4 regions of the Streptomyces sp. NPDC127117 genome follow, and region 2 is predicted to be linked to each of the others. Evidence: riboswitches for the same ligand, from Rfam matches in the RefSeq annotation. Region 2 holds a riboswitch; each other region holds the start of a gene.
The links. Region 2 has a riboswitch for cobalamin ahead of ACFVH0_RS23010 (cobalamin biosynthesis protein). Riboswitches for the same ligand answer to the same signal wherever they lie in the genome.

Region 1 (2,194 bases), on a different contig from region 2:
CGGCCGTGTCGATGCGCCCGGCGCGCAGGTCGGCGCGGGCGGCGCGCAGCTCGCCGGTCTGCGGGAACGAGCCGATGGTCGTCGTGGGCAGCAGCGGCAGCCCGAGATGGGCACGCTGGGCCACGGCCCGCTCGGTGTACGGCTGGGAGCGGTGGGCGTCTGCGTCCGTCACGGCCTCGGTGCGGGCCCGCACGGCAGGATGGCGGGTGATCGGCGAGCCCGCACGGGAGGCCAGGTCGGCGCGGTTGGCGGCGAGTTCGGCGGTGATGGCGTCGGTGCCCTGGGCGAGGCCCTTGGCGAGGGTGACGATCTCGGCGGTCTTCTGCTTGGCGAAGGCCAGCCAGCGCCGGATCTGCGGCGCGACATCCCGCTCGGCGGACGCGTCCAGAGGGACGTGGAGCAGGGAACAGGAGGCTGCCACGTCGACCCGGTCGGCGAGCCCGAGCAGGGTGCCGAGGGTGGACAGGGACTTCGACAGGTCGTTGATCCAGATGTTGCGGCCGTTGACGACTCCGGCGACCAGCCGCTTGCCGGGGAGTCCGCCGACGGTGGCCAGCGCGTCCAGGTTGGCGGCCGCGGCCTCGGTGAAGTCCAGGGCGAGGCCGTCGACCGGGGCCTTGGCGAGCACCGGCAGGGCGTCGCCGAGACGGTCGAAGTAGGAGGCGACCAGCAGCTTGGGCCGGTCGGTGAGGCCGCCGAGGTCGCGGTAGGCGCGGGTGGTGGCGTTCAGTTCGGCCGGGGTTCGGTCCTGCACCAGAGCGGGCTCGTCGAGCTGTACCCATTCGGCGCCGGCCGCGCGCAGATCGGCGAGCACCTCGGCGTACACCGGGAGCAGCCGGTCCAGGAGGGTGAGCGGGTCGAAGTCCGCGGGCACGCCGGGAGCGGGCTTGGCGAGCAGGAGGTAGGTGACGGGGCCGACCAGGACCGGCCGGGCGGTGAGACCGAGTGCGAGCGCCTCCTCAAGTTCGGCGACCTGCTTGGCGGAGTTCGCGGTGAACACCGTTTCCGGGCCCAACTCCGGCACCAGATAGTGATAGTTGGTGTCGAACCACTTGGTCATCTCCAGGGGTGCCACCTCCTGGGTGCCGCGCGCCATGGCGAAGTAGCCGTCGAGCGCGTCGGCCTCGACGGCTGCGCGGTGCCGCTCGGGGATCGCGCCCACCAGGACAGTGGTGTCGAGGACATGGTCGTAGTACGAGAAGTCGCCGGTGGGCACCTCGTCGACGCCCGCGTCGGCGAGCTGCCGCCAGTTGCTCCGACGGAGGTCGGCGGCGGTGTCCCGGAGGGCATCGGCGGTGACGCGGCCCTTCCAGTAGCCCTCGATCGCCTTCTTCAGTTCCCGGTTCTGGCCCTGGCGGGGGTAGCCGTACACGGTGGCCCGTGCTGCCGCGGCTGCGGACTTGCTGGTCACGGAGATCTCCTTCGCGAGATGAATCCCTGGGCCCCGGAGACGGGACGAGAGCGCGAAGGAATGGCCAACCAGAGGTGATGATCCCGCGCGGCAAAGGCGCGGTCGTCCCGTCTGGTATGTACGCCGACCCGCCCTCGAGGTCACCGGGGTGTCCGCGCGCGGAGTGGTCCGCACACGGGCAGTTGGCAGGTCTTCGGACTCGCGGGCACGCCCTCTTCTCGGAGGACACCTAATGGCCGTCGCTTCCCAGGTCCGGTACCTCGGACCCAGTGCGTATGACGGCGGTCGTTCCCGCTCACCGCTGCGGGGCAGTCCCGGATTCCCACCGGGTTCCCTCTTACGACTCCCTGCCTGGCTGACAGGGCGAACCAGCTGCTCCGTCAGACTACGGGCCGTCACTCAGTGGGGACGAGAACCGTCCAGGATTCGGAAAGTGACAAAGGACACTCGGGAAGCACCCGGGCATCTCGGCGATGGCCGCGTCCGCCATCAGCCGTCCAGCGCCACCGCGCCCTGCCCGCGCAGCCGGGCGGCGAACCAGCGCAGCGCGACGGAGACGTTGGTGCGCACACCCCCGGGGGTCGGCGGCCCGCTGATCCGGCGCACCGACAACAGGTCGGCCGGGGTCACCTCCACATCGTCCCGGCGGCGGTCCACTCGGTGGGGCCGGTCGCCGAGGACGCCGTCGAAGACCTCCCGGCACGTTCGACCCTGCGCCGTGGTCGCGCGGTTCGTAGTCCAGATCGCCGAAATGCCCGATGGGCAGCGCTTCCCATGGACCGC
Region 2 (2,194 bases):
CCGTACGCGAGGGTTCCGCCGAGCCGTACGCCGAGTGCGCCCGCGAACGACGCCTCCACCGGGCCCGCGTTGGGGCTCGGGTGCTTGGCGGCATCGGCCCGCCAGGCGTGGACCGCTCCCCGCGGCCGCCCCCCGGCGGCGACGGCCAGCAGGGCCGTGAGCCGGGCGCCGGGCCAGCCGGCGAGGTCGTCGAGGCGGGCCGAGGCCCAGCCGTAGCGCAGATGCCGGGGCGAGCGGTGCCCGACCATGGCGTCCAGGGTGTTGGCGGCCCGGAATCCGGCCAGCCCGGGAACCCCGGCCAGCGCACCCCACACCAGCGCGCCGACCACGGCGTCCGAGGTGTTCTCCGCCACGGACTCCACCACGGCGCGGGCGATCTGCGGCCCGTCCAGGGAGTGCGGGTCGCGGCCGCACAGATGCGGCAGCCGCTCGCGGGCCAGGTCGATGTCACCGGCGGCCAGGGCGCCGCCGATGGCCCGCGCCTCACGCCCCAGGGACGTGCCGCCGACGACGGACCAGGTGGCGGCGGCGGTCAGTGCCACGGAGGCGGCGGGGCTGCGACGCACGGCACGGCCGATCAGCGCGGCACCGCCCGCGGCGCCTCCGGCGCAGACCAGGGTGTGCAGCGCGCCCCAGCCGCGGTGATCGCGCCACAGCCGGCGCTCGACGCCCGCCGCGGCCCGCCCGAAGGCGGCGACCGGGTGCCCCCTGCGGGGGTCACCGAGCAGCAGATCGCCGATCAGACCGGCCGTGGCGCCGTACGCGAAGATGCGGTCGGCTCGCACGGTTCAGCCGGCCGTCGCGCCTCGGCGGACCTTCGTACAGGCGGCTCTCGTCGAGAGCGCCGAAACAGCGGACGCACGGCAGCCAGGCATGGCGATATGTCCTCACTCAGGGTCCGCGCCCTGGTTCGACGTGACCGGCGACGAGAGTCTCCTGGCTTCCGGATCCGCGGTTCCCCCGGCCTTCCAGCCCGCTCGCGCGAGCCGTGACTTCCGGTGTTGGGGGACCGCTCCCCGGTGACAGTGGCGGGACCGCGCCGGATTCGCACCGGCTTCCTCTGCTGTCGCCGTAATTGGCTCCGGCAGTCCACCACGCCCCGCGAACGCCCGTCAACCTGCCGTTGACCTGCGACGGCGCAGTGTGCTGATACCCACATCGGGCCGGACACCTGTGGTGTCCGGCCCGACGGAGGAGCGTGCGCGGGAGCGGCTCGGACCGCCCCCTGATTGTGGGTCGCTGATTGTGGGTCGCTCTCAGGCGACGATCAGATAGATCCCGTACGCGACGGCCGCCGCGCACAGCCCGAAGCAGACGTACGCGCCGGCGCGGGCCAGCAGCAGCGAGCCGCCGGAGCCGCCCTGCGCCGCCGGTTCCGGCTGCTTGGAGAGGCCGACGATGCCCAGGGTGAAGAGGCCCACCAGCGCGACGGTGACAACGAGGGAGACGCCGAATACGGAGCCGAGGGCTGCCCAGTCGATGTTCATGCTGATTCCTTAGACGGCCGGCCTGTCGGCCGGCTCAGACGGTGGCGGGTCGCGCCGGGTCCTGGGTGGTTCCGGCCGGGGCCGGAATGGTGGTCGTGAGGTTCTGGGCCGGCGCCGCGGCCATGGTGGGCGGCGGGCTGACGGCGGCGATGGCCGCGGTGACGACGCCCGCGGGCTCGACCCCGCCGTCCTGGGGCGCGACATCGTCGTGGCCGACCGGCTTGCGGCGCGACACCAGCCAGATCGCACCGGAGCCCGCGACCAGCAGCGCCGCGACGACGACGACACCCCAGGTGCCCTGCTTGGTGAGGAGCTCCGCGCCCGCGCCGACCAGTCCGGCGGCCGGCAGGGTCAGACCCCAGGCGACGAACATCCGGGTGGCGGTGGACCAGCGGACCACACCGCCCTGCCGGCCGAGGCCCGCGCCCATCACGGCGCCGGAGCAGGACTGGGTGGTGGAGAGGGAGAAGCCGAGGTGCGAGGAGGCCAGGATGACCGTCGCGGCGCTGGTCTGGGCGGCGAAGCCCTGCGGCGGCTTGAGGTCGGTGAGGCCGCTGCCCATGGTGCGGATGATGCGCCAGCCGCCCAGGTAGGTGCCGAGCGCGATGGCCGTACCGGCGGCGACGATGACCCAGACCGGCGGGTTGGCGCCCGGGTGCAGGACGCCGCCGGTGACCAGGGCCAGGGTGATGATGCCCATGGTCTTC
Region 3 (2,194 bases), on a different contig from region 2:
CACTCGCCGCGGGGATGGCCGCACCGGCGTTCGCACCCGGACCAGTACACCGGCAGCAGACCCGCGGGCCCCACCACGGCCGCCGCCCGGTCCCGCACATCGGCGAGCGATTTCGCGCAGCCGGGGCGGCCGATACAGGCACCCACCCCGGTCCAGGGGGAGTCGGGTCCGACGATGAGGCCGGTGGCCCCCAGCTCGTCCAGCAGCCCCGCCGCCCGTCGCCGCTCCACCCCCGGTACGACGACCCCGCGCCACGGAGTCAGCCGCAGTTCACCACGTCCCCGGTGCCGGGCCGTGTCGGTCAGCGACCGCCACTGCGCCCCGTCGATCCGACCCAGGGGGATTCCGACGGACAGCGCCGCCCCGTCGTGCGGACCGGTGACCACGCCGGGGGCGGGGCCGTCCGAGCCGCGCGGGCAGTCGCGGTCCTCGGTGGCGGCGGTGCCGGGATCCTCCTCCCGCAACCGCCGTACGACCTCGTCGAGAAGGGAGCCGGAGCCGCCGGGCAGGTCCGACACCCGCCAGGCGCCGGTGCCCGACGCCCGCTCCAGGAAGATCTCCGCCGCCAGGAGGGCGGCCCGCGGCGCCTGCGCACCGGGTATCCGCACCACGGTCCGGGCCGTGCCGATCCGCAGCAGCGCCGCTCCGCCGTCCTGCGCCAGCAGCGTCACATCGCCGCCCAGCGCGTCCACATCGCCACGGCCGTCGTCGAGCACGAACAGGAACCTGCCCGAGAGCCCGGCCGTCCGCGCGCCCGCGCACAGCAGCGAGTCCAGCGTCCGGAGCCACGGTCCGACGTCCGCCGCCCCGCTGTCGTCGAGCCCCGAGAGCGGCGACGCCACGATGTTGCGTATCCGCTCGTGGCGGGCGGAGGGCAGCAGTCCCGCCTCGCCCAGCCGGCCGGCCAGTTCGCCACCGCAGTCGGGGCTCAGCCCGCGCAACTGCACATTGCCTCGCGAAGTGAGATGCAACTCACCATCGCCCAGTCCCTCCGCCACCGCACCCAGGGCATCCGCCTGCGCCGCGGTCAGCAGACCACCGGGCACCCGGACACGGGCCAGCGCGCCGTCGTCCGCCCGGTGCAGCCGCAGTGTGCCGGGGCAGGCGTCACCGCGGTCCCGGGCAGACGCGTCTTCGGGCAGCGAAGGCGAAGTGGCAGGTGGGGGCATGGCGGCGAGCATACCGACCATCCGAGCAGAACCGTATGTCCTCCATCGGTTGACCGGCCCTTACTATGCCTAGTGACGGGCCATCCGGCACGTCGTCGCCACAGACGGCGACAGGGGAGGAAGTCCGGTGAGATTCCGGCACGGTCCCGCCACTGTGAGCCCGGCCCCGGCCGGGCGAGTCAGGAACTCCCTTCCCCGGCCCTCGACTCCGTCGAGCAGGGGAGACTCCATTCCGACACCGCCCGGGGCGTGGACACCCCGAGGAAGGCCCGACGCCGCATGATCCTGCTCCTGTCGACGTCCGACACCGACCTGCTCAGCGCCCGCGCCTCGGACGGCCCGGTCTCCTGCCGCTACGCCAACCCCTCCCGGCTCCCGCTCCAGGACCTCCCGCAGCTCCTCGACGGCGTCGACCTGGTCGTCGTACGGCTCCTCGGTGGCGTACGCGCCTGGCAGGACGGCCTCGACCAAGTCCTCGCCACCGGGCGCCCCGTCGTCGTCCTCACCGGCGAACAGGCCCCCGACGCCCAGCTGATGGCCGCCTCCACGGTCCCCATCGGCATCGCCGCCGAGGCCCACGCCTACCTGGCCCACGGCGGCCCCGCCAACCTGGACCAGCTTGCCCGCTTCCTCTCCGACACCGTCCTGCTCACCGGCCACGGATTCGCACCGCCCGCCCCGGCACCCTCCTGGGGCCCGCTGGAGCGCACCGCCCGCCGCACCGACGGCCCGGTCGTCGCCGTGCTCTACTACCGCGCCCACCACATGAGCGGCAACACCGCGTTCGTGGACGCCCTGTGCCGTGCCGTCGAGGACGCCGGCGCCCGCGCGCTGCCGCTGTACGTCGCCTCGCTGCGCACCCCCGAGCCCGAACTGATCGAGGCGCTGCGCGCCGCCGACGCGATCGTGACCACCGTCCTCGCCGCGGGCGGCACCCGGCCGGCCGAGGCATCGGCGGGCGGTGACGACGAGTCCTGGGACGCGGGCGTCCTCAGCGGCCTCGACGTCCCCATCCTCCAGGCGCT
Region 4 (2,194 bases), on a different contig from region 2:
GCAGCCGTACCTCCCACACGATCGTCGGGAACGCACCGGAGCGTTCACCGCCCAGGACCGTCCTCAATACCTCGCCCGGCGGAATCCGTACCGGGCCGAGCACCAGACCGGCCACCGCCGCCGCGAGCAGCAGCACCGTGAGGGCGCCGATCACGACGGGGGTCGAGCGGAGGACGGACTCCGGGCCGGTGCGGGCGGACCCCGCGCTCACGGAGTGCCGGGGTGCAGCTGCCCGGCCAGGTCCTGTACGGCGTCGGCGACCCGGACACCGAGCACGGCCGAGGACAGCGGGAGTACCGCGAACTTCTCGTTCTTGATCGCCGGCACGTCCGCGAGTGCCGGGTCGTTCAGCAGCCGCTTCTTCTTGGCCTCGACCGTGGTGCCTCCGTAGTCGTAGATCACGACCACCTCGGGCTTGCGCTTGATGACCTGTTCCCAGGACACGTCGCCGAAGGTGGCGTCGAGGTCCGCGAAGACGTTCCGGCCCCCGGCGAGCCGGACGATCTCGTTGCCGACGCCCTTGCCGCCCGCCGTGAACGCGGAGCTTTCCCCGGAGTCGTACACGAACACCGAGGGATGTGCGGAGCCCTTGAGCGCCGTCTCGACCTTCGTGATCTTCTGTCGTTCCTCGGCGATCAGCTTCTTGCCGCGCTCCGGTACGCCGAAGACCCTGGCGACTTGGGTGATCTCGGTGGCGAGCTGATCGATGCCGACCTTGCCCTTGGTGCAGTTCTCGATGTTCAGCCGGGTGTTGATGCCGTCCTTCTGGAGCCCCGCCCGGTCCTGGCCCTTGGCCTTGTCGAAGGCGCTGCTGTACCCGCCGTAGACGAAGTCGGGGTTGGCGCCGAGAAGCACCTCCTTGGAGGGGTACTCCTTCGCGAGCACCTTGGTCTTTTCGTACGCGGACCGGTACTCCGGCAGGATGCTGTCGTCCAGGTAGGCGGTCCCGGCAAGCCGGTCCTGGAGCCCGAGGGCCAGCATGATCTCGGTGACGTGCTGGTTCATGGTGACGACCCGCTCCGGCGGGGCGTCGAAGGTCGTCCTCGTACCGCAGTTGGTGACGGTGTAGGGGAAACCGTCGGCGGCCGGTGCGGCCTCTGCCCTGCCCTCGCCGTCGGTTCCGCAGCCGGTGAGCGGCAGCAGAAGCAGTGGTATGAGCGCGAGGGGTACACGGCGTATCGGGGGCATGGCCGAGCCTTTCCGGGGGATGTCCTCGTCCCCTGGGTCGTACGAGAAGGCGGCGCGGCCAGTATCTGGCTTCCGGGCTGTCGCAGCCCGGTCACAGTGGCGGGACCGTACCGGATTCACACCGGTTTCCTGACGCGCGTCGCCTGAGTTTTCGGAACTCATTCTGTCAGACCGCTTATTCCGGCAGGCCATGCCCCGTGCGCTGCCGGCCTTCGGCGGCCCCGGACGCCGATGTCCGCGACGACGACCCGCGCCGCGGACGGGGTGCTGCCCGGACCCGCAGGCTCGCCCGTTGTTCCCGCGGCCGAAGTGAAGCCGCGGGTGTGGGTCAGCTTTCGACTTCGGTTTTGTCGCCGCCCCAGAGGGTGTGGAAGGTGCCGTCGCGGTCGGTGCGGTGGTAGGTGTGTGCGCCGAAGTAGTCGCGCTGGCCTTGGGTGAGGGCGGCGGGGAGGCGCTCGGCGCGCAGGGAGTCGTAGTAGGCGAGGGTGGCGGCGAAGGCGGGGGTGGGGACGCCCTGGGCAGTGGCGGTGGCGATCACGGTGCGCCAGTCGTTCTGCGCGGCGGCGATCTCTTCGGCGAAGCTCTTGTCGGAGAGGAGGCTCGGCATCCGGGGCTGAGCCTCGTAGGCGCTGGTGATCCTGTCGAGGAACGCGGCCCGGATGATGCATCCGCCGCGCCAGATCGCGGCGACCTTCCCGAGGTCGATGTCCCAGTCGTATTGCTCGCTGCCGGCCGCGATCTCGTGGAAGCCCTGGGTATAGGCGACGATCTTCGAGGCATACAGTGCCTGCTCGACCTGGTCGGCGAATGCCGCCGCCTCGTCCTCACCGAGCTTGCGGGCGGTCGGTCCGGCGAGGTGGCGTGAGGCATCACGGAGGGCGGCGTGCCCGGAGACGGAGCGGGCGAAGACGGCCTCGGCGATGCCGGAGACAGGAACGCCCAGGTCGAGGGCGACCTGCACGGTCCAACGGCCGGTGCCCTTCTGTTCCGCCTGGTCGAGCACAAC

Region 1: it holds a riboswitch for cobalamin, as region 2 does, so the genes downstream of both, metE (5-methyltetrahydropteroyltriglutamate--homocysteine S-methyltransferase) here and ACFVH0_RS23010 (cobalamin biosynthesis protein) in region 2, are expected to answer to the same signal.
Region 3: it holds a riboswitch for cobalamin, as region 2 does, so the genes downstream of both, cobN (cobaltochelatase subunit CobN) here and ACFVH0_RS23010 (cobalamin biosynthesis protein) in region 2, are expected to answer to the same signal.
Region 4: it holds a riboswitch for cobalamin, as region 2 does, so the genes downstream of both, ACFVH0_RS25020 (ABC transporter substrate-binding protein) here and ACFVH0_RS23010 (cobalamin biosynthesis protein) in region 2, are expected to answer to the same signal.

What each region holds. Positions count from the first base shown of each region.
Region 1 is NZ_JBHXTM010000030.1:22,825-25,018, forward strand. Features, by position in the region: gene metE (5-methyltetrahydropteroyltriglutamate--homocysteine S-methyltransferase) at 1-1,411, opposite strand, end outside; cobalamin riboswitch at 1,578-1,799, opposite strand; partial or broken gene ACFVH0_RS24995 (malate synthase A) at 1,875-2,113, opposite strand.
Region 2 is NZ_JBHXTM010000026.1:61,722-63,915, forward strand. Features, by position in the region: gene ACFVH0_RS23010 (cobalamin biosynthesis protein) at 1-785, opposite strand, end outside; cobalamin riboswitch at 930-1,062, opposite strand; gene ACFVH0_RS23015 (hypothetical protein) at 1,257-1,487, opposite strand; gene ACFVH0_RS23020 (anion permease) at 1,522-2,194, opposite strand, start outside.
Region 3 is NZ_JBHXTM010000013.1:147,100-149,293, reverse strand. Features, by position in the region: gene cobG (precorrin-3B synthase) at 1-1,181, opposite strand, end outside; cobalamin riboswitch at 1,229-1,378, shown strand; gene cobN (cobaltochelatase subunit CobN) at 1,449-2,194, shown strand, end outside.
Region 4 is NZ_JBHXTM010000030.1:28,395-30,588, forward strand. Features, by position in the region: gene ACFVH0_RS25015 (FecCD family ABC transporter permease) at 1-211, opposite strand, end outside; gene ACFVH0_RS25020 (ABC transporter substrate-binding protein) at 208-1,188, opposite strand; cobalamin riboswitch at 1,227-1,350, opposite strand; gene gndA (NADP-dependent phosphogluconate dehydrogenase) at 1,517-2,194, opposite strand, start outside.